Regions from separate parts of the Orrella sp. JC864 genome, predicted to be linked through region 3. Evidence: predicted binding sites of a transcription regulator. Region 3 holds the regulator's gene; each other region holds the start of a gene.
What was found. Region 3 encodes LexA, which represses DNA repair genes until DNA is damaged. Its sites were predicted from a motif close to ACTGTATNNNNATACAGT; they were not measured.
Positions count from the first base shown of each region.

Region 1: the regulator LexA is predicted to act here: its motif matches at 3,458-3,475, upstream of recA (recombinase RecA).
Region 2: the regulator LexA is predicted to act here: its motif matches at 3,198-3,215, upstream of V8Z80_RS14280 (PA0069 family radical SAM protein).
Region 4: the regulator LexA is predicted to act here: its motif matches at 3,799-3,816, upstream of imuA (translesion DNA synthesis-associated protein ImuA).

Region 1 is NZ_JBANET010000017.1:201-5,867, reverse strand. Features, by position in the region: gene metE (5-methyltetrahydropteroyltriglutamate--homocysteine S-methyltransferase) at 1-690, opposite strand, end outside; gene V8Z80_RS15215 (LysR family transcriptional regulator) at 852-1,784, shown strand; gene recX (recombination regulator RecX) at 1,781-2,275, opposite strand; gene recA (recombinase RecA) at 2,272-3,330, opposite strand; gene V8Z80_RS15200 (response regulator) at 3,571-4,269, shown strand; gene V8Z80_RS15195 (sensor histidine kinase) at 4,394-5,667, shown strand, end outside.
Region 2 is NZ_JBANET010000015.1:30,796-36,462, forward strand. Features, by position in the region: gene V8Z80_RS14265 (CoA pyrophosphatase) at 1-675, opposite strand, end outside; gene rplS (50S ribosomal protein L19) at 857-1,246, opposite strand; gene V8Z80_RS14275 (hypothetical protein) at 1,640-1,942, opposite strand; gene V8Z80_RS14280 (PA0069 family radical SAM protein) at 2,025-3,191, opposite strand; gene V8Z80_RS14285 (sulfate adenylyltransferase subunit 1) at 3,325-4,623, opposite strand; gene cysD (sulfate adenylyltransferase subunit CysD) at 4,623-5,531, opposite strand; gene V8Z80_RS14295 (phosphoadenylyl-sulfate reductase) at 5,585-5,667, opposite strand, start outside.
Region 3 is NZ_JBANET010000002.1:177,258-182,924, forward strand. Features, by position in the region: gene lon (endopeptidase La) at 1-1,251, shown strand, start outside; gene V8Z80_RS02580 (S4 domain-containing protein) at 1,356-1,742, shown strand; gene lexA (transcriptional repressor LexA) at 1,776-2,426, opposite strand; gene V8Z80_RS02590 (amino acid aminotransferase) at 2,531-3,736, opposite strand; gene uvrB (excinuclease ABC subunit UvrB) at 3,807-5,667, shown strand, end outside.
Region 4 is NZ_JBANET010000001.1:273,006-278,672, reverse strand. Features, by position in the region: gene V8Z80_RS01245 (error-prone DNA polymerase) at 1-1,593, opposite strand, end outside; gene V8Z80_RS01240 (Y-family DNA polymerase) at 1,598-3,133, opposite strand; gene imuA (translesion DNA synthesis-associated protein ImuA) at 3,066-3,782, opposite strand; gene V8Z80_RS01230 (ligase-associated DNA damage response exonuclease) at 3,937-4,938, shown strand; gene V8Z80_RS01225 (ATP-dependent DNA ligase) at 4,935-5,667, shown strand, end outside.

The DNA of each region.
Region 1 (5,667 bases), on a different contig from region 3:
GCCATAGGCCTGGCGCCATTGCGGCGGCAGGTCCAGCGCCAGGATGGGCTCGTCGATCTGCACCCACTGCACGCCTTGCCCGGCCAGCCGGCGCAGCACTTGCTCATAGACGGGCAGCAGGTTCTGCAGCAGTTCCAGCTTGGCGGCATCGTCCGCGCCGGCATAACGGTCGCCCTTGCCCAGCCACAGCCAGGTCAGCGGCCCCGGGATCACCGCCTTGACCGCATGGCCTTGCGCCAGCGCCTCGTCGACCTGCTCGAACAGGCTATCGCGGGCGATGCGAAAGGTCTGGCCCGGCACCAGTTCAGGCACGATGTAGTGATAGTTCGTATCGAACCACTTGGTCATCTCGCAGGCGGCCGTGGGCGTGCCGGTGGGGGCCCTGCCGCGCCCCATGCGAAACAGGGTGTCCAGCGCCACCGGACCGTCCTCGGGCTGGCCGAAACGCGCCGGCACCGCCCCCAGCAAAGTGGTCCATTCCAGGATATGGTCGTACCAGGCGAAATCGCCCACGGGCACGAAGGCCATGCCCGCCTCGGCCTGCAGGCGCCAATGGCGCGCCCGCAGCTCGCGGCCGGTGGCCAGCAGCGCCTGCTCGTCTTGCTTGCCGGCCCAATAGGCCTCGACGGCACGCTTGAGTTCGCGCTGCGCACCGATGCGCGGAAAGCCCAGGTTATGAATGATGGTCATAAAAATTGCCCGCCTTCAGGAAGATTTACGCAACAAACCTGCATTCTCCCCGGGCCACTTCATGAATCAAAATCAAATCCAGCATAGATTTATTGAGAAATTCTCATAAAATACGCCGATGCGGCCGCGCGCCGCCCCGCTACGCATCGACACGGCCCCCCATGCTGGAAATCCGTCATCTCGAAACCCTCGTCGCCATCCGCGACGGCGGCAGCCTGCTCGAGGCTGCCGAACGCCTGCACCTGACCCAATCGGCCCTCTCGCACCAGCTGCGCGACCTGGAAACCCGGCTGGGCGTGTCCCTGCTGAACCGCCGCACGCGCCCTGCCCGCCTGACCACGGCGGGATTGCGCGTGCTGGCGCTGGCCGACGAAGTGCTGCCCCGCCTGAAAGCCACCGAGCGCGAACTGCAGCGCCTGGCCGCCGGGCGCACCGGGCGGCTGCACATGGCCATCGAATGCCACTCGTGCTTCCAATGGCTGATGCCCGCGCTGGACAGCTTTCGCGGACAGTGGCCCGAGGTGGCGCTGGACCTGTCCGCCGCGTTCTCCTTCGCTCCCCTGCCGGCACTGGTGCGCGGCGACCTGGACCTGGTCATCACCTCCGATCCCCAGCCCCTGGAAGCCGTGCAGTACCTGCCGCTGTTTCGCTACGAAATGATGCTGGCGGTGGCGCGCGCCAACCCCTTGGCGGCGCACAAGCACGTCGAGCCGCAGCAACTGGCCGACCAGGTGCTGATTACCTATCCGGTGGACAAGCAGCGCCTGGACGTCTTTCGTGCTTTCCTGGATCCGGCCGACGTCGAGCCCGCGGCGGTGCGCCGGGCCGAGCTGACCCCCATCATCGCGCAGCTGGTGGCCAGCAATCGCGGGGTGGCCGCGCTGCCGAACTGGGCGCTGACCGAATACCGGGAACAGGGATGGATGCATCTGTGCCGCCTGGGCCCGCAAGGGCTCTGGAGCACGCTGTATGCGGCCGTGCGCACCGAGGATGCCGACGCCTCGTACATCCAGGATTTCCTGCAGATCGCCAAGGACGTGTGCTTTCGCACGCTGGCGGGCATCAAATCGGTACGCGGCGCGCCGTCGGACTAGTCGGCCGGTCCGTCCGCAAGCATGTCGTCCACGGCGCCGCCGGCCCGCTTCAGTATCTTGCCGACCACTTCGGCGCTGAACCCGCGCGCGGCCAGGAAACGCGCCTGGCGGGCATACTCGGCCGGCGTAGCGGCCGGCTTGCCGCCATAGCGCTTGTGCCAGACCTGCCAGGCCCGCTCGTACTCGGTGGCCTGCAGGCCGGCGCGCGCCTGGCGGATGAAGGTTTCGTCCACCCCGCTGCGGCGCAGCGTCTGCACGATGCGGGCGGTTCCTTGCCGGGCCGTGTGCTTGCGCAGCAGGCTTTCGGCGTAGCGGGTCTCGGACAGCCAGCCTTCCTGCTGCAGGCTGTCGAGCACGGCCTCGATTTGCGCGGCATCCTCGCTATGGCGCTGCAGCTTGCGGACCAGTTCCTGCCTGCTGTGCTCGCGGCGCGAGAGCAAGGCAACGGCGCGGGCCTTGAGACTGGGCCCGCGCCCGCGCGCATCGGTCACTCTTCCTCGGCCTCGGAGGGGGCGATGCTCATGGCGCGGCTGACCACGCCCATGTTGGCGCGCACCTTGTTCTCGATCTCGAAGGCCAGCTCGGGATGCTCGCGCAGGTACTCGCGCACATTGTCCTTGCCCTGGCCGATGCGGTTGCCTTCGTAGCTGTACCAGGCGCCGGACTTGTCGACCACGCCGGCCTGCACGCCCAGGTCGATGATTTCGCCCTCGCGCGAGATGCCCGTGCCATACATGATGTCGAACTCGGCCTGCTTGAAGGGCGGCGCGACCTTGTTCTTGACCACCTTGACGCGCGTCTCGTTGCCCACGACCTCTTCGCCGCGCTTGATCGAGCCGGTGCGGCGGATGTCCAGGCGCACCGAGGAATAGAACTTGAGCGCGTTGCCGCCCGTGGTGGTCTCGGGGTTGCCGAACATGACGCCGATCTTCATGCGGATCTGGTTGATGAAGATCACCATGCAGTTGGTGCGCTTGATGGTGGCGGTGAGCTTGCGCAGCGCCTGGCTCATCAGGCGGGCCTGCAGGCCCGGCAGGGAGTCGCCCATCTCGCCTTCGATTTCGGCCTTGGGCACCAGCGCGGCCACCGAGTCGATGACGATCAGGTCGACCGAGCCCGAGCGCACCAGCGCATCGGTGATCTCCAGGGCCTGCTCGCCGGTGTCGGGCTGCGAGATCAGCAGCTCGGTGAGCTTGACGCCCAGCTTGGAAGCGTACTGCACGTCCAGCGCATGCTCGGCGTCGACGAAGGCGCAGGTGCCGCCCAGCTTCTGCATCTCGGCGATGACCTGCAGGGTCAGCGTGGTCTTGCCCGAGGATTCGGGGCCGTAGATCTCGATCACCCGCCCGCGCGGCAGGCCGCCCACGCCCAAGGCGATGTCCAGCCCCAGCGAGCCGGTGGAGACCACCTGGATATCGTGTTCGACCTCGTTGCCGCCGTACAGCATGATCGAGCCCTTGCCGAACTGCTTTTCGATCTGCGACAGCGCGGCGGCCAGCGCCTTGCTTTTTTCCGCCGCGGCGGCCTTGCTGCTTTTGTCGTCCATGTGCATCCTTGACTTGGGTTGGCGGCAGGCGCCCGGCCCCAGGGGGCCCGCGGTGCCGGAACTGGCGGCCGCGGCTTCATGCCGCGGGTGGCCTTGCCGCTATGGCGAAATTATTGCATCCGATTGTACTGTACAAACGAACAGTATGACAAAAATTTCCGCGTAATCCCGGCTGGGCAAGCCGGCGGCGGCTATGCCAGAATCGGCCATCGCCAAAACGGCCGAACCCGCTTTTTCATCATGCGCATCCTGATCGCCGAAGACGACGGCATCCTGGCCGACGGCCTTTCCCGCTCGCTGCGCCGCAACGGCTATGCCGTGGACTCCGTACAGGACGGCCTGTCGGCCGATTCCGCCCTCTCGGCGCAGCCCTTCGACCTGCTCATTCTCGACCTGGGCCTGCCGCACCTGTCGGGCCTGGAAGTGCTCAGCCGGCTGCGCGCGCGCAACTCGCGCCTGCCGGTGCTCATCCTGACCGCCGCCGACAGCATCGAGCAGCGCGTCAAGGGGCTGGATTTGGGCGCGGACGACTACATGGCCAAGCCTTTCGCGCTGTCCGAGCTGGAGGCGCGCGTGCGCGCGCTCACCCGGCGCGGCGCGGGCGGCGGCTCGACCGTGCTGCGGCACGGCCGCCTGGTGTTCGACCAGACCGGCCGCGTCGCCCTGGTCGATGACCAGGCGCTGGATCTCTCGGCCCGCGAGGTCAGCCTGCTGGAGATCCTGCTTACCCGCGCCGGGCGCATGGTCAACAAGAACCAGATCGTCGACCACCTGTGCGAATGGGGCGAGGAGGTCAGCTCCAACGCCATCGAGGTCTATGTGCACCGCCTGCGCAAGAAACTCGAACCCAGCGGCGTGAAGATCGCCACGGTGCGGGGCCTGGGCTACTGCCTCGAACGGGACCAGAGTGCCGCCTCCCACCCCGCCGCCACGCATTGAAGCCCCGCGGCCCGGCGCGCACGAAGGCCTGAACCAGGAAGCGCTGGACATCCTCGAAAGCGGCCACGCCGAACCCAATTTCGCGCCGCCGCGCCGCTCGCTGCTGGGCGAGATCCTGGACTGGATGCTGGCCCCCCTGTTCCTGCTCTGGCCCATGAGCGTGGCGATCACCTACGTGGTGGCGCAGAACATCGCCAACGTCCCTTACGACCGGGCGCTGTCGAACTACCTGCACGTGCTGGCCGACCAGGTCCAGGTGCGCGACGGCCAGGCCGCGCTCGAGCTGTCCGCGCCCGCCCGGCGGCTGCTGCGCACCGACCAGGCCGACAGCGTGTTCTGGATGGTGACCGGCAGCCACGGCCAATACCTGGGCGGCGACCGCGAACTGCCGCTGCCGCCGCCGGGCACGCCCGCCGTCCCGGGGCAGATCAGCTATCGCGACGATACGCTGCGCGACTTCGGCATCCGCCTGGCCTACACCTGGCTGCCGGCGGCCTCGACCCAGGCCCAGCCCGCGCTGCTGGTGGTAGCCGAGACGCTGGAGCGGCGCGAACAACTGGCCAACGACATCATCAAGGGCGTGATCATCCCGCAGTTCGTGGTGCTGCCGATCGCCGTGCTGCTGGTCTGGTTCGGGCTTTCGCGCGGGGTCGCGCCGCTGAACGCGCTGCGCCAGCGCCTGCGCGAACGGCGTCCGGACGACCTCTCGCCGCTGGACGAGAACGCCGCGCCCACCGAGATCGCACCGCTGGTCGAGGCCGTCAACGAACTGCTGGGCCGGCTCTCGGCCAGCGTGCAGGCGCAGCGGCGCTTCGTGGCCGACGCGGCGCACCAGCTCAAGACGCCGCTGGCGGGCCTGCGCACGCAAGCCGAACTGGCGCTGCACAACGCCAGCCCGGAGGACATGCAGTCAAGCCTGCGCCAGCTGGTGGCCGGCTCCGAGCACGCCACGCGGCTGGTCAACCAGCTGCTGCTGCTGGCCAAGGCCGAGAACGCCGGCGGCGTGTCCATGGAGCGGCTGGATCTGGATGCCCTGGCCCGCGAGCAGACGCAATACTGGGTGCCGCAGGCCATGGCCACCGGCATAGACCTGGGCTTCGAGGCGCCGGACGGGCCGCTGTGGGTATTCGGCAACCCGCTGCTGCTGGCCGAGCTGCTCAACAACCTGCTGGACAACGCCCTGCGCTATACGCCGCAGGGCGGCCACGTCACCGTGCGCCTGGCCCACCAGCGCATGCACGCGGTGCTCGAGGTCATCGACACCGGACCGGGCATCCCCCCCCAGGAGCGCGAACGGGTCTTCGACCGCTTCTACCGGGTGCTGGGCACCGGCGTGAGCGGCAGCGGCCTGGGCCTGGCCATCGTGCGCGAGATCGCCCAGAAACACCAGGGCCAGGT
Region 2 (5,667 bases), on a different contig from region 3:
GGCTCCCCAGATGAAGCGGCCGTTCCAGGGCATGGAATAGAACTGGCGCTGGCGGCCATCGGCCAGGGTGGCCACGTGCAGGCGATGATTGGCCGGATCGGTCAGGAAGGCCAGCGGCACCTCGAAGATATCGGCCACCTCGAAGGCATCGGGCTTGAGCGTGAAGCCCGGCCTGACCAGGGCGGCAACGGGCGTGACCGAATAGCCGGTGGTCGTCACATAGGGCGGCAAGCTGCCCAGTATCTCGACGTAGTCGCCCGTCAGCCCGGTTTCTTCCTGCGTCTCGCGCAACGCGGCCGCAACCGGGCTGGCATCCCAGCTTTCGATGCGCCCGCCCGGAAAGCTGATCTGGCCGGCATGATCGCGCAAATGCGCCGCCCGCTGCGTCAGCATCACCTTCAGCCCCGCTTCGTGCACCACCATGGGAATGAGCACGGCAGCCTGCACCGGCGGCCCTTCGCGGCCCGGCGTGCGCCAGCGTTCTTCCAGCGAAGGATCGGGCGTCCACGAAGGCGGCGCGCTCAGGATGCCTCGCAGGGCATGGGGCGTGAGCAGGCCGGGATCGACGGGCGCCAGGCCTTCATTGGCCACGCGCCAGGGCTGCTCGGTCGGATCGAAGGCCGGCGCAAGCCGCGCCCGAGGGGCGGCCTTGCCGGACGGGGGATGCTCGGCCATCAAGAAAACGGTTTGCTGGCAAAAAACAGGAAACGCACGGTCCCGGAAAAGCGCAGCCACGCCGCGCCTTCGGCCCGGCCGGCCCTGCAAGGAGGCCGTAGCCCCGCGGCGCGGCCCGGCGACAGAAAAAAAGGCACCCTTGCAGGTGCCTTTTTTACCCGAGAAGCCGGGAACATCGCGTTCAGGCCTGCGCCTGGGCAGCGGTGTTCTTGCGAACCAGCTTTTCCTTGATGCGAGCCGACTTGCCCGAACGCTCGCGCAGGTAGTAGAGCTTGGCGCGGCGCACGTCGCCACGACGCTTGACCTCGATGGACGCGATTTGCGGCGAGTAGAGCTGGAAGGTCCGCTCGACGGCTTCGCCCGAGGAGATCTTGCGCACGATGAAGGCCGAGTTCAGGCCGCGGTTGCGCTTGGCGATGACCACGCCTTCGTAGGCCTGCACGCGCTTGCGGCTGCCTTCGACCACGTTGACGTTGACGACCACGGTATCGCCGGGCGCGAAGTCGGCCAGGGTCTTGCCGGCGGTCAGGCGAGCAATTTCTTCCTGCTCGAGGGTCTGGATGAGGTTCATGAAAGAACTCCGGAATGATCTTGCTCGGGATCTTTATGCAGCGAAACGCAGGCCGCCAAGACCTGTGTTCCGGATGCGCTCTTGGGCCAAGGGCGAAAGCGGCAAACCGCATCGCATCTTGCGCCTGCCAGCGGCCAAGCCCGCAAAACGCCAGCCAGGCCAAAACGCCAGCTGGACCCTTTGCCGCCGGGTTTGCCGGCCAAGCCGGTAAACCCTAAGCACACCGGTAGCTACCGGCAGGCCTTTGCCGCCAGGATAAGTCCCGGCAGAGGATACGTTGAAAAGCCCATGATTCTAGCGCAAAAGCCCTGGAAAACCAAATGCTTGGGGGCAAACAGGAAGGGCAGGAAGGCGCCCGTGCCACGGACGCGCGCCGGGCCCGCCGCCCGGCCATCAGAAACCGCCAGCGTGGCCCAGCCACATCAGGCCGGGGATCATGGCGCCCCATGCCAGCACCAGCGCCACGTCCACCACCATGGCGCGCAAGCCGGGCTTGGCGGCCTGGGCGCCGGAGCCGGCGCAGTCGACCGCGCCGGCGGGCGCAGCGGGCCGGCGTTGCTGGGACGCCACATCTTCTGCCCCCGACGCGGGCCGCTGCGCGGGCCGGGCCGATTGGAAAGGCCATTTGCGGCGCGGCCCCAGGCTGGCGGGGGGGAGATAGCTGCCATAGACGCTGCTGTATTGGGTCGTGAACATGTCGATCTCGCTAGGTTGCCTGCATCCGGAAACGCGGCGCGCGCGCGGCGCGGCGCCGGCCGGGAGAAAAAACGCCAGGACCTTAGCCATGGGAAGGCCCTGCCTCGAAAAGCCCCAGTTGCCGGGGAGCATGGCCCGGCCGTGCCGCTGCCGGGGGTTGGAAAAGGTCGTGGGCCAGGCCGCCGCCGCGCAAGCGGTCCGCCAGGCCGGCGCGGGCCACGGCAATCCGGAAACGCTGGGCGATCAGCTCGGCCCAGGTGCCAGTGCCGCGCATGCGCGTGCCAAAGCGCGGATCGTTGCGGCGGCCGCCGCGCAGGTCCTCGATGCGATGCAGGACCCGCCCTGCCCGCTCGGGGTAATGCGCCTGCAGCCATTGCTCGAAGACTTCACGCACTTCGTAGGGCAGGCGCACGATGGTGTAGAAAGCCTGCCCCACGCCGGCCTGGGCGGCAGCCTGGACAATGCGTTCGATCTGGTCGTCGTTGATGAAGGGGATGACCGGCGCGATGCCCACGCCGGTGGGCACGCCGGCTTCGGACAGGCGCCGCAAGGCCTGCAGGCGGCGCCAGGGTGCCGAGGCGCGCGGCTCCAGCGTGCGTGCGACGTCGGCGTCCAGCGTGGTAAGGCTGACATGGACGCTGACCAGGTTCAGTTCGGCCAGCGGAACCAGCAGGTCGAGGTCGCGCTCGACCAGCGCGTTCTTGGTGATGACCGACACCGGATGCCGGGTTTCGAGCATGAGCTCGAGCACGCCGCGCGCCAGGCGCCACTGGCGCTCGATGGGCTGGTAGGCATCGGTGGCCGATCCCAGGGTGATGGCCTTGGGCACGTAGCCCGGGCGGGCCAGTTCGGCGCGCAGGGCCGCGACGGCGTTTTCCTTGGCAACGAGGCGGGTTTCGAAATCGAGCCCGGGCGAGTAGCCCAGGTACGCATGGGTGGGCCGGGCATAGCAGTAGATGCAGCCGTGCTCGCAGCCGCGATAGGGATTGACCGCCTGCTCGAAGGGAATGTCGGGGGAATCGTTGCGGGAGATCAGGCGCCGGGCCTGCTCGGCCTGGACGCGGGTGGCCGGATGCGGCGCCAGCTCGCCCTCCTGGGCGTCGCGCTCTAGCGTGTCGGTATCGATGCCGCGCGCATCGCGCTGGAAGCGGTGCGCGACGTTAGTAACCGCACCCCGGCCGCGCAAGGCGGCGGGGGCGGCAGCCGGGGACCCAGGACCGGCAGAACAGGAGGTATCGAAAGCGACCATGAGAGTACTGTACAAAAAACCAGTACTTTTCACAAGCTTTCGAACCGTTTTCTTTTTACACCTTTTCCCGCCCGCCAGCGAGCCGGGATCGACGGCGGGCGCCGCCGCAGGCGGGCCGTCCCGGGCGAAAACGCTACAGCCGCACCATCCCCGCCGCGGCCGTCTGGTGGGTCGCCTCGTCGATCAGGATGAAGGCGCCCGTTGCCGGCAGATGCGCATAGTCGTCCAGCGGCAAGGGCTCGCGCACCGCCAGCCTGACACGGCCGATGTCGTTCATCCCGAGCCCGCCGGCCGGCTCCACCTCCTGCAGTTCGTGGATGTCGCGGCGGCTGAGCACGGCGCGGACCCGGGCGCTGGTCAGCCGGGTGCCGTGCTTGAGCAGGTAGCGGCGCGCCGGATGAAGCGCGCGGGCATCAAGCCAGCACAGTTCGGCGTCGAACTCGCGCATCACCCTGGCAGGCGCCTGGGCCCCTGCCAGCACGTCCCCGCGCGAGACGTCCACGTCGCGGTCCAGCACCACCGTGACCGCATCGCCGGCCCGCGCCGCCTGGACCGGGCCGCCCGGCGCCAGCAGGCGCTGCACCCGGGCGCGCGTGCCGGCAGGCTGGACCACGATGTCCTGCCCGGCATGCAGCGTGCCGCTGGCCAGCCGGCCGGCATAGCCCCGGAAATCGTCCACCCGTTCGCCGCCATGGCGGATCACCCACTGCACCGGCAGGCGCACGGGCGCATCGCCGGGCGCCTGCGCGGCCGGCAACTGCTCGAGCAGGCGCAGCAAGGGCTGGCCCTCGTACCAGGGCGTATGCGCCGAAGGCCGGACCACGTTCTCGCCGGTCAGCGCCGACAGCGGGAGCACGTCGAAACGGTCTATCCCCAGCTTGCGCGCCAGCTCGGCATAGGCGCTGGCGATGCGTTCGAACACCGCCCGGTCCCAGGCGACCAGGTCCATCTTGTTGACCGCCACCACGATCTGCCCGATGCCCAGCAGCCGGGCGATGGCGCTGTGGCGCCTGGTCTGGGGCAGCAGCACGCCCTGCGCGGCGCGCGCGGCGTCGATCAGGATGATGGCCGCGTCGGCGGTGGAGGCGCCGGTGACCATGTTGCGCGTGTACTGCTCGTGGCCGGGCGCATCGGCAATGATGAACTTGCGCAGCGGCGTGGCGAAGTAGCGGTAGGCCACGTCGATGGTGATGCCCTGCTCGCGCTCGGCCTCCAGGCCGTCGGTCAGCAGCGACAGGTCCAGGGCCTGCCCCTCGGTGCGCTTGTGCTTGGCGCGCGCGATGGCCTGCAGCTGGTCGGCGAACACGCCCTTGCTGTCGTACAGCAGCCGGCCGATCAGGGTCGACTTGCCGTCGTCCACCGAACCGGCGGTGATCAGCCGCAGCACGCCCCGCTCGGCGTCGCGCAGAAAATGCCCGTCCCTGGCGTTCATCAGAAGTACCCCTCTTTCTTGCGGCGCTCCATCGAGGCCTCGGATGTCTGGTCGTCCATGCGCGTGGCGCCGCGCTCGGTGACGTCGCTGACCGCCGTCTCGGCGATGATGGCCTGCACATCGGCCGCCAGCGAGGACACCGGGCAGGTGCAGGAAATATCGCCCACCGTGCGAAAGCGCACCGACAGGGTTTCCACGGTTTCGCCCTCGGCCGGCGGGGTCAGCGGCGTGACGGGCACCAGCAGGCCGCGCCGGCGCACCACCTCGCGCCGGTGCGCGTAATAGATCGACGGCAGGGCCAGGCCTTCGCGCTGGATGTACTGCCACACGTCCAGCTCGGTCCAGTTCGAGATGGGAAACACGCGCATGTTCTCGCCCGGATGCACACGCGTGTTGTACAGGTTCCACAGCTCGGGCCGCTGGGCCTTGGGATCCCATTGCCCGAACTCGTCGCGAAACGAGAAGATGCGCTCCTTGGCCCGCGCCTTTTCCTCGTCGCGCCGCGCCCCGCCGATGCAGGCATCGAAGCCGAACTCCTCGATGGCCTCGAGCAGGGTCACCGCCTGCGCGGCGTTGCGCGTATCGGTTTCGCGGCGCAGCACCACCGAGCCGCGCGCGATGGAATCCTCCACGCTGCGCACGATCAGCCTCTCGCCCAGTTCGGCGGCGCGCGCGTCGCGAAAGGCGATGACTTCCGGAAAGTTGTGCCCGGTGTCGATGTGCATCAGCGGGAACGGGAAACGGCCCGGGCGAAAGGCCTTCTCGGCCAGGCGCAGCAGCACGCAGGAATCCTTGCCGCCGGAAAAAAGCAGCACCGGCCGCGCGCACTCGGCGGCCACTTCGCGCAGGATGTGCATGGCTTCGGATTCCAGCCAGTCCAGATGGCTGCGGGTCGCAACGGCGCTCATGATGGAGATGAATTCCTGGAAAAATCGATCGGAACAGGACCGGCCCTGCCGGTTCAGGACCGCCTGCGGGCCAGGCCCGGCGGCCCGGCCCGAAGCGCGGGCGCGGGGCGGTTGCCGGCGTGCAGGCCGCATTCCT
Region 3 (5,667 bases):
ATGCCGGGCAAGATCCTGCAGAACATGTCCAAGGTGGCCGTGCGCAACCCGCTGTTCCTGCTGGACGAGATCGACAAGCTGGGCATGGATTTCCGTGGCGACCCCGCCTCGGCCCTGCTGGAGGTGCTAGACCCCGAGCAGAACCACACCTTCCAGGACCACTACGTCGAGGTCGATTTCGACCTGTCCGACGTGATGTTCGTGGCCACCAGCAATACCCTTAACATCCCGCCGGCCTTGCTGGACCGGATGGAGGTGATCCGCCTGTCCGGCTATACCGAGGACGAGAAGGTGCACATCGCCCGCGAGCACCTGCTGCCCAAGCTGATGAAGAACAACGGCTTGAAGGAGCAGGAACTGGCGGTGGACGAATCGGCGATCCGAGACATCGTGCGCTACTACACCCGCGAGGCGGGCGTGCGCGCGCTGGAGCGCGAAATCGGCAAGATCTGCCGCAAGGTCGTCAAGCAGCTGCTCACGCAGTCGCAGACCACCGAAACCGGCGAGGTCCGCAAGGCCGAGACGCCCGTCAGCCAGGTGCTCGTGACCGGCGAGAACCTGCATGACTACCTGGGCGTGCGCCGCTACACCTTCGGCATGGCCGAAAAGGAAAACCAGGTGGGGCAGGTTACCGGCCTGGCCTGGACCGAGGTGGGCGGCGACCTGCTGACCATCGAGGTGGCCGACATGCCGGGCAAGGGCGTGATCCAGCGCACCGGCTCGCTGGGCGACGTCATGAAGGAATCGGTCGAGGCCGCGCGCAGCGTGGTCCGCGCCCGGGCCCGCCGGCTCGGGTTTGCCGACAGCGTGTTCGAGAAGCGCGACATGCACGTGCACGTGCCCGAGGGCGCCACGCCCAAGGACGGTCCTTCGGCCGGCATTGCCATCACCACGGCAATGGTCTCGGCGCTGTCGGGCATTCCGGTGCGTGCGGACGTGGCCATGACGGGCGAGATCACCCTGCGCGGCGAGGTGCTGGCGATCGGCGGCCTGAAGGAAAAGCTGCTGGCGGCGCACCGCGGCGGGATCAAGACGGTCCTCATTCCCGAGGAAAACGTCAAGGACCTGGCCGAGATCCCGGACAACGTCAAGAACCACCTGGAAATCGTGCCGGTGCGCTGGATCGACCAGGTGCTCGAGCGTGCCCTGGAGCGTGTGCCCGAGCCGCTGCCCGAGGAAGAGGTCAAGGCCGAACCGGTCGTGGCCGCCGCCAAGGGCAGTGGCGACACCGATACGGTGATCAAGCACTAGCGAGGCCGTCCAAGGCCGCCGGCAGCCGCTCCCCCCAAGGGGGCGGCTGCCGGCAGGCTGCGCGAAGGGTCGCCAGCCGCGCCGTCGGGCGCAGGCAGGAAAACATGGAACAGGAAGGTAGCGTCCGCCTGGACAAATGGTTGTGGGCGGCGCGATTTTTCAAGACGCGTTCGCTGGCGAGCGCAGCGGTGGAGGCAGGCCGGGTCCAGGCCAACGGCGCCCGGGCCAAGCCTTCGCGCGCGGTGCGGCCAGGTGATCGCCTGGCCATCGTGGGCGTGCAGGAGCAGTGGGAAGTGACGGTGACCGGGCTGGCCGACAAGCGCGGCTCGGCGACCGTGGCCCGTGGCCTGTACGAGGAAACGGCATCGAGCGTGGCTGCCCGGCAGCAGAGGGCGGAGCAGCGCCGGCTATGGAGCGAGCCGGCCCAGGGCCGGGCGGGCCGCCCGACCAAACGCGAGCGCCGCGACCTGGACCGCTACAGGCAAGGTTGAACCGCATCGCAGCAGTGCCGTTCAGGTGCAGGCTCAGTGCAGCGATTGGGTGCGAATCAGGCCCACCGCGATGCCCTCCAGGGCAAAATCCTGTCCGGGCCGGACCTCGATGGGCGAGAAGTCGGGGTTTTCGGCCAGCAGCTGCAGCTTGCCGCCTTGGCGGGACAGCCGCTTGACGGTGACTTCGTCGTCCAGCCGCGCCACCACGATCTGGCCGTTGCGCGCTTCGCTGGCGCGCTTGACGGCCAGCAGGTCGCCTTCGAGGATGCCGGCATCGCGCATGCTCAGGCCGCGCACCTTGAGCAGGTAGTCGGGCGGCTGGTCGAACAGGCCGGGATCGACGCCGATTTCGCGCTCGACGTGTTCGGTGGCCAGGATGGGGCTGCCCGCGGCCACGCGGCCGACCAGCGGCAGCATCAGTTGCGCCAGCGCCGGGTGGGGCAGCATGGCCTGCACCGGTTCGGGCCGCTCGGCGACCAGGCGGATGCCGCGCGAGGCGCCGGCGGTCAGCTCGATGGCGCCCTTGCGGGCCAAGGCCTTGAGGTGGTCTTCGGCCGCGTTGGCCGAGCGAAAGCCCAGCGCTTGCGCGATCTCGGCCCGCGTGGGCGGAAACCCGGTACGGGCCACGGCCTGGCGGATGAGATCGAGGATTTCCTGCTGTCGGGCAGTCAGTTTGGTAGCCATCGCGAATCGCACTGTATATGTATACAGGCTCGATTGTGACCGAGGCTGCCAGGCTTTGCAAGCCTTCGGTACCGGCGCGGCGGGCCGCCGCGCCGGGGCCGGGCCTACTGTTTCAGCACGGCGGCGATGGCCTTGGCCACCGCATCGATGTTGCCGCTGTTCAGGGCGGCCACGCAGATGCGGCCGGTGGGAATGGCGTAGACGCCGGACTCTTCGCGCATGCGGCCCACCTGCTCGGCGCTCAGGCCCGAGTAGGAGAACATGCCGCGCTGCTTGAGGACGAAGTCGAAATCCTGCGTGACGCCGTGCTCCTTGAGCTTGTCCACCAGCTGGCGGCGCATCAGCCGGATGCGCTCGCGCATGCCGGCCAGCTCTTCGTCCCACAGCTTGAACAGTTCGGGCGAGTTCAGCACCGCCGACACCACGCTGGCGCCGTGCGTGGGCGGGTTGGAGTAGTTGGTGCGGATGGTGCGCTTGAGCTGGCTGAGCACGCGGGCGGCTTCTTCCTGGCTGCCGGCGACCACCGTCAGCGCGCCGACGCGCTCGCCGTACAGCGAAAAGGACTTGGAGAAGGAGGAGCTGACCAGCATGGTCATGTCCTGGGCGGCCATCCTGCGCACCACCGCGGCGTCCTGTTCCAGCCCGTCGCCAAAGCCCTGGTAGGCGATGTCCAGGAAGGGCACCAGCTTGCGGGCCTTGACCGCCTCGATGATCTGGCCCCACTGGTCGAGGGTGGGATCCACCCCGGTGGGGTTGTGGCAGCAGGCATGCAGCACCACGATGCTGCCTTCGGGCAGGGCGCGCAAGCCTTGCAGCATGCCCTCGAAGTTCAGGCCCCGCGTGGCGGCGTCGTAGTACGGGTAGGTGACCACCTCGAAGCCGGCGCGCTCGAACAGCGCGCGGTGGTTCTCCCAGCTGGGGTCGCTGATGGCGACCTTGGCGCCGGGCATGATGCTGCGCAGGAAGTCGGCGCCGATCTTGAGCGCGCCCGTGCCGCCCAGCGCCTGGGTGGTCAGCACGCGGCCCTGCGCGGCCAGGGGGGAGTCCTTGCCCAGCAGCAGCGCCTGGGCGCCCTGGTTGTAGCCGCTGATGCCTTCGATCGGCAGGTAGCCGCGGGCCGAGGCCGACTCAAGGCGGGCCTGCTCGGCCCGGCGCACGCTTTGCAGCAGCGGGATGCGGCCCTGGTCGTCGTAGTACACGCCCACGCCCAGATTGACCTTGCCGGGGCGGGTATCTGCGTTGTATTGCTCGGTCAGGCCGAGAATGGGATCACGGGGGGCGAGTTCGACGGAGGCGAAAGGAGAGCTCATGAACGGGATGGAGGTGGACGCGTACAGGACGCAGGGGGATAATGAGGGGTTTACCCTTACGCAGTCTAGCATGAGCGATAGCCGATTCGTAGACTACCCGGGCAGCCCCTTTCACCTGTACCAGCCCTATCCGCCGGCGGGCGACCAGCCCGGCGCGATCGCCCGGCTGGTCGAGGGCGTGCGCGACGGCCTGATGTGCCAGACCCTGCTGGGGGTGACCGGTTCGGGCAAGACCTACACCATGGCCAACACCATCGCGCAGCTGGGCCGCCCGGCCCTGGTGCTGGCGCCCAACAAGACGCTGGCCGCGCAGCTGTATGCCGAGATGCGCGAGTTCTTCCCGCGCAACGCGGTCGAGTACTTCGTCTCTTATTACGACTACTACCAGCCCGAGGCCTACGTACCCACGCGCGACCTGTTCATCGAGAAGGACTCGTCCATCAACGAGCACATCGAGCAGATGCGGCTGTCGGCCACCAAGAGCCTGCTCGAGCGCCGCGACACCGTCATCGTGGGCACCGTCTCGTGCATCTACGGCATCGGCAACCCCGCCGACTACCATGCGATGGTGCTGATCCTGCGCGCGGGCGACCGCATCGGCCGGCGCGAGGTGCTCGCGCGCCTGGTGGCCATGCAATACACGCGCAACGATGCCGACTTCACCCGCGGCACTTTCCGGGTGCGCGGCGAGACCATCGACATCTTCCCGGCGGAAAACGCCGAGCTGGCCCTGCGGCTGACCCTGTTCGACGACGAGGTCGAATCCCTCGAGCTGTTCGACCCGCTGACCGGCAAGGTGCGCCAGAAGGTGCCGCGCTTTACCGTCTATCCGGGCTCGCATTACGTGACGCCGCGCGATACGGTGCTGCGCGCGATCGAATCGATCAAGCAAGAGCTGCGCGAGCGGCTGGATTTCTTCGTCAGCCAGGGCAAGCTGGTCGAGGCCCAGCGCCTTGAGCAGCGCACCCGCTTCGACCTGGAGATGCTGCAGGAGCTGGGCTTTTGCAAGGGCATCGAGAACTACTCGCGCCACCTTTCGGGCGCGGCCCCGGGCGAGCCGCCGCCCACGCTGATCGATTACCTGCCGGCCGACGCGCTGATGTTCATCGACGAGAGCCACGTCACCATCGGCCAGCTCGGCGCGATGTACCGGGGTGACCGCTCGCGCAAGGAAACCCTGGTGCAGTATGGTTTCCGGCTGCCCTCGGCGATGGATAACCGTCCGCTCAAGCTCGAGGAGTTCGAGGCGCGCATGCGCCAGTGCGTGTTCGTCTCGGCCACGCCGGCGGCCTACGAGCAGGAGCATTCGGACAACGTGGTCGAGCAGGTGGTCAGGCCCACCGGGCTGGTCGATCCGGTCGTGCAGGTACGGCCCGCGCGCACGCAGGTCGACGACCTGCTGGGCGAGATCAAGCTGCGCGTGGCGCAATCGGAGCGGGTGCTGGTCACCACGCTGACCAAGCGCATGGCCGAGGACCTGACCGACTTTCTCAGCGAGCATGCGGTCAAGGTGCGCTACCTGCATTCGGATATCGATACCGTCGAGCGCGTGGAGATCATCCGCGACCTGCGCCTGGGCGCGTTCGACGTGCTGGTGGGCATCAACCTGCTGCGCGAGGGGCTGGACATCCCCGAGGTGTCGCTGGTGGCCATCCTGGATGCCGACAAGGAAGGCTTCCTGCGTTCGGAGCGCAGCCTGATCCAGACCATCGGCAGGGCGGCGCGCAACCTGAACGGGCGCGCCATCCTGTACGCCGACCGGGTCACCGACTCGATGCGCCGGGCAATGGACGAGACGGCGCGCCGGCGCGAGAAGCAGCTGGCCTTCAACGAGGCGCACGGCATCGTGGCGCGCGGCGTCAGCAAGGCGGTGCGCGAGATGATCGACGGCATCGTGGCGCCTCACTCGGCCGCCGGCGAGCAGGCCGACC
Region 4 (5,667 bases), on a different contig from region 3:
CGAGATCACGAAGCCGCCGGGGTGTTGCGAGAGATGGCGCGGAAAGCCCAGCAGCTGCTCGGCCAGCTTGGCCCATAGCGTGGCGGTGAGCGAGTCGGCCGCCAGGCCGTGGCGGGCGATGGTGTGGATCAGCGCCTTGCGCCCGTCCCACCATTGATGCTGCTTGGCCACCGCGTCGATGATGGCCTCGTCCACGCCCAGGGCGCGGCCGGTGTCGCGCAGCACGCTGCGCGGGCGGTAGCAGATGACCACCGCGGTCAGCGCGGCGCGCGCGCGGCCGTATTTTTCGTAGACGTACTGGATGACCTCTTCGCGGCGCTGGTGTTCGAAGTCGACGTCGATGTCCGGCGGCTCGTTGCGCGAGGCGCTGATGAAGCGTTCGAACAGCGTGTCGATCTCGGCCGGGTTGACCTCGGTGATGCCCAGGCAGAAGCACACCGTGGAGTTGGCCGCCGAGCCCCGGCCCTGGCACAGGATATTCTGGCTGCGGGCAAACTTGACCAGGTCGTAGACGGTAAGAAAATAGGCTTCGTACTCGAGCCCGGCGATCAGTTCGAGTTCCTTCTCGATCTGCGCCGCGATCTTGGCGGGCACGCCTTGCGGGTAGCGCCGCCGGGCGCCGGCCAGCGTTTCCTGGCGCAGGTAGGAAGCCGGCGTGTGGCCTTCGGGCACGATTTCCAGGGGGTACTGGTAGCGGATCTCGTCCAGCGAGAACGGGCAGGCCCGCGCGAGGCGCACGGTCTCGGCCAGCGCCTCGGGCGGATAATCGGCGGCCAGGCGCGCGCGCAGGCGCAGGTGCTGCTCGGCGTTGGGCGCCAGCGCGTAGCCGCATTCGGACACGGGCCGCTTCAGGCGGATGGCCGCCAGCGTGTCGTGCAGCGGCTTGCGCGCCTGCTGGTGCATCTCGACCTGGCCGGCGGCGGCCACCGGCATGCCGTGGCGGCGCGCCGCCTGGTCGACGATGCTGCGGTGCAGGTCCTCGCCGGGACGGTTCAGCAGCACCAGGCCCATGCGCGCGCGCGTGCCGAAGGTGGCGGCCGTCCAGGCCGCCTGGGCCATCAGGGTGGGCAGCGGCGCGTCCAGGGCCGGGCACAGCAGTACGAAGCAGCCGGGCAGGCCGCGCAGGTGCGCCTGGGCGGGCGGCGGATCGGCAAAGTCCGAGGGGCGCAGCAGATACTGGCCCTTGGGGCTGCGGCTGCGCGCCAGGGTGATGAGCTCGGCCAGGTTGCCATAGCCCTGGCGGGTTTGCGCCAGCGCCACCAGCACATAGGGCGGCTGGCCGTCTTCGGGCGTGACGCGCAGCTCGCTGCCCACCAGCAGCTTGAAGGCGGGCGCGGCCTCGGGCGCCAACCCGTGCTCGGCGGCCAGCTGGCGGCGCGCCTCGTTCTGGCGCTGCACCTCGGCATGGGCGCGCACCACGCCCGCCAGCGAGCATTCGTCGGTGATGGCCAAGGCTTCGTAGCCCTGGGCCGCGGCCGTATGCACGAGCTCCTCGGGATGCGAGGCGCCGCGCAGGAACGAGAAGTTGGACACGCAATAAAGCTCGGCATAGGCCGGCAGCCGGGCGGATGCGGCGGGCGATGCGGTCGTCATAAGATCAGCCGAACAGGCCGTGCAGGAACCAGCGGGCCGCCTCGAGGCGGCGCTCGCGGAAGATCCAGTAACGCGCGGCGCCCGCATCCTGGGCGATGAAGTAGTCGCGCTTGACGTAGTGGCCGCTCCACCAGCCGCTTTCGATGCGCTCGGGGCCGCGCAGCAGGGTCAGGGGCGTGCCGTAGACGGGCTTGTGCCGGTGCAGGGCCAGCGGTATGGGCTCGGCCAGCAGCCAGAACGGCCGCTCGCCGGCGGCGGGCAAGGACGCCGGGAAAGCCAGGGACGGCGGCGCGGCCGCTCCGGCAGGCCCTGGCCCGCGTCCCGAGGCAGTCCCAGGCAAGGCGGCTTGCGGCGGCAGCGGCCCCCACAGGTTGGCCTGCTCGGGGCGATGGTCGGCCCGGCCTTGCGGACCCAGCACGCCTTCGGGCCCCAGGCGCGCGCGCAGCAGGTCCAGCAGGCGGCGGTAATCCGCGGGCGCGCTGCCCGGTTCGGGAAACAGCTGGCCGCAAACGGCCGGCTGCTCGGCCAGCTCGAGCGTGCGCAGGCGCACGCCCGCCACGGGCCCGCCCCAGGGCAGCCGGCTGCAGTGTTCCTGCAAGGGGCCTTGCAGGTGCTCGTGCCGCCAGGCGGGTTCTGCCAGCGCCAGGTGCAGCGTGGTGGGCGCACGGGCGTGACGGCCGCGCTCGTGTTCGAGCTCGATGAGCAGACTGCGCACCGCCAGCCGGCTGGCGGCCAGCCACCGGTACAGGCCCTGCAGCAGGCGTTCGATGACGGCCTGCACGGCTTGCAGGTGTTCGAGCCGCTCGATCAGCTCGGCCCGCGCCTGGTAGCGCGCCGGCGGCACGAACCAGGCCAGCGCGGGCGGTCCGTCGGGCTGGTAGGCCTGGTCCAGCGCATGCAGCAGCGCCGGGCTGCTGCGCCGGGCCAGGCCGGCCCGCGGCAGCCGGCGCAATTGGCCCAGGTTGGCGCAGGCGATGCCCTCCAGCCAATCCTGCACCGCCCGCGCCTGCGGCAGCAGGGCGCAGGGCAAGGCATCGAGCCGGCGGGCCAGGGTGGCGCGCTGGAGGACATGGCGGGCGGGACGGCGGCCCGCATGGCGCGCCAGCAGCCAGGCGCCGTGGGCGGTGGGCGCCATGGCGGCGCGGGCCTGCACGCCGCAGGCGGCCACGTCGGCCTGCAGGCGGCGCAGCAGGCGGCGCGGGCCGCCGAACAGCCGCAGGCTGGCCTGCACTTCCATCAGCAGGGTGTGGTCCTCGTATTGGGCGCTGTATGGGGTATAGGCCAGCGTGGCCAGCGCCGCCTGGTCGAACAGGGCCTGCTCGGCCCGCCGGTCGCGTTCGATCAGGCAGGCTTGCGGGGCCAGCGCGTCGGCCCCGCTGCGGCGCAGGCCCGGCTCCACGCCCAGTTCGCGCGCGCCGGCGTTGGCGGCCACCACGCGGTCGCGCTCGAGCAGGGCCCAGGCGTGCGGCTCGTCAAGCCAGCGCGTGCGGCAGGCGTCCAGCATCAGCTGGTGCAGGTGCAGGCAGATCCAGAGGGGCATGGGGCAGGGGGCCGGCAAGGCCGGGCAAGCGGGTGTCCAGGTCGATGAACAGGGTTTTTTCGCAAGGCGGGCCGCGCCGCTTGAGGACGCGGGCCAGCAGCCCGCCCGCGGCCGGGGCCAGCGCCACGCGCAAGGGCGCGGCCGAAGCCAGCGCGCCCGCCTGGGGCGGGCGCACCAGCAGGCACAGCATGTCCCCGCCTTGCGCGGCCAGGTGCAGGCGGCGCAAGGCGGGCAGGGCGATGGGGTGCTGCCAGAGCAGCAGGGCGCCGCAATGGCCGTTCTTGAGCACCTGCTCGGCCGCCCACAGGGCGTCGGCGGCCGTGCGGGGGCGCAGCCACAGCAGGGGATGGTCTTGCAGCCCCCAGTGGCGCCAGGCCGCCTGGTTCGGCACGTAGGGCGGCTGGATCAGGACCACCGGCCGCTGCGGCGCCAGCCGGGCCAGGGCGGGACGCAGCAGGCGGAGCTCGCCGATGCCCGGCCGCTGGGGCAGCAGTTCGGTCAGGCTGCCCAGCGGCCAGCCGCCGCCCGGCAGTTCGGCGGCCAGCGGCGCGTGTCCGGCGGGCAGGCACGGCTGGCGCGCGGCGGACCATTGCGAGCCGCGCCACAAGGCGGGATGGATGTGCTGGGGGGATGGCGTGGGACAGACCATGGCGGCAAACCTTTATACTGTATAAATATACAGTAAATGGAATCGCCGCAAAGAGGGACGCAAGGTTACACAATCGCGCGCCGCGATACGGACGGGAACCGGCCGGCCGGCGGGGCGATGGTACGCTGGCCCGGTCCCTACTTGCCCGTCTTGCATGGACCTTGTCGTTGCCCGCCCCGAAGGCCTGTACTGCCCGCCCGGCGATTTCTACATCGATCCGTGGCGGCCGGTCGAGCGCGCCGTCATCACGCATGGCCACGGCGACCATGCCAGGCCGGGCAGCGGCCATTACCTGGGCAGCGCCGAAGGCGCCGGCATCCTGCGCGCGCGGCTGGGGCCGGTGCGCATGGATGTCCTGCGCTACGGCCAATACCTGGTGCACCGGGGCGTGCGCATCAGCCTGCATCCGGCCGGCCACGTGCTCGGGTCGGCGCAGGTACGGCTCGAATACCGCGGCCAGGTCTGGGTGGCCTCGGGCGACTACAAGCTCGAGGCCGACGGCACCTGCGCCCCTTTCGAGCCGGTGCGCTGCGATACCTTCATCACCGAATCGACCTTCGGGCTGCCCATCTACCGCTGGCAGCCGCAGGCGGTGCTGGCCGCGCAGATCAACGCGTGGTGGCATGCCAATGCCCAGGCCGGCCGCGCCTCGGTGCTGTATTGCTATGCCTTCGGCAAGGCCCAGCGCCTTTTGCACGACCTGGATCCGGCCATCGGGCCGATCGTCGCGCACGGCGCCATCGAGCCGCTGAACGCGCTCTATCGCGAGGCGGGGGTGGCGCTGCCGGACACCTTGCATCCCTCGCAGGTCAGCGATCCCGCGCTGTACCGCCGTGCCCTGGTGCTGGCCCCGCCTTCGGCCCAGGGCACGGCGTGGCTGCGCCGTTTCGGCGAGCACGCCGACGCCTTCGCCAGCGGCTGGATGCGCGTGCGCGGGGCGCGCAGGCGGCGCGGCGTGGACCGCGGCTTCGTCGTTTCGGACCATGTCGATTGGCCGGGGCTGCAGGCGGCCATCCAGGCCACCGGGGCGCAGCGGGTCTTCGTCACGCACGGCCAGGTCCCGGTACTGGTGCGCTGGCTGCAGGAGCGCGGCCTGCAAGCCGAGCGTTTCGAGACCGAATACGGCGACCAGGCGCAGGAGGCCGAAGCCCCATGAAGGCCTTTGCCGCCCTGTACGCCGAACTGGATGCGACCACCTCGAGCAAGGCCAAGCTGGCCGCGATGGTCTCGTATTTCCGCCAGGCCCCGCCCGAGGATGCGGCCTGGGCCGCTTATTTCCTGGCCGGCGGCAAGCCGCGCCAGCTGGTGCCCGCCAAGCTGCTGCGCCTGTTCGGCGCGCAGGCGGCGGGCATCGAGCCCTGGCTGTTCGAGGAAAGCTACCAGGCGGTGGGCGACCTGGCCGAAACCATCGCCTTGCTGTTTCCCGACGAGGACGCCGGCCCGCAGGCCGATACCGGGGAGCAGGGACTGGCCTTGTGGATGCGCGAGCGCCTTTTACCGCTGCGCGGCCTGCCGCCCGAGGCATGCCTGCAGGCGCTGCATGCCCTGTATGCCTTGCTGGACACCCAGGGCCGTTTCGTCTGCGGCAAGCTCATCACCGGCAGCTTTCGCGTCGGCGTCTCGCGCCTGCTGCTCACGCGCGCCCTGGCCGAAGTGGCAGGGCTCGATCCCAAGCTCGTGGCCCAACGCCTGATCGGCTATACCGACTTGCGCGCCCAGCCCGATGCCCAGGCCTACCTGGCGCTGTTCGCGCCGGTGCAGGCCGGGCAGGCCGGCCGCGGCGACGGCATGCCGTATCCCTTCTTCCTGGCCCATGCGCTGCCCTGGCCGGTGGACCAGCTCGACAGCCAGCTCGGGGCGCCCTCGCACTGGCAGGTCGAATGGA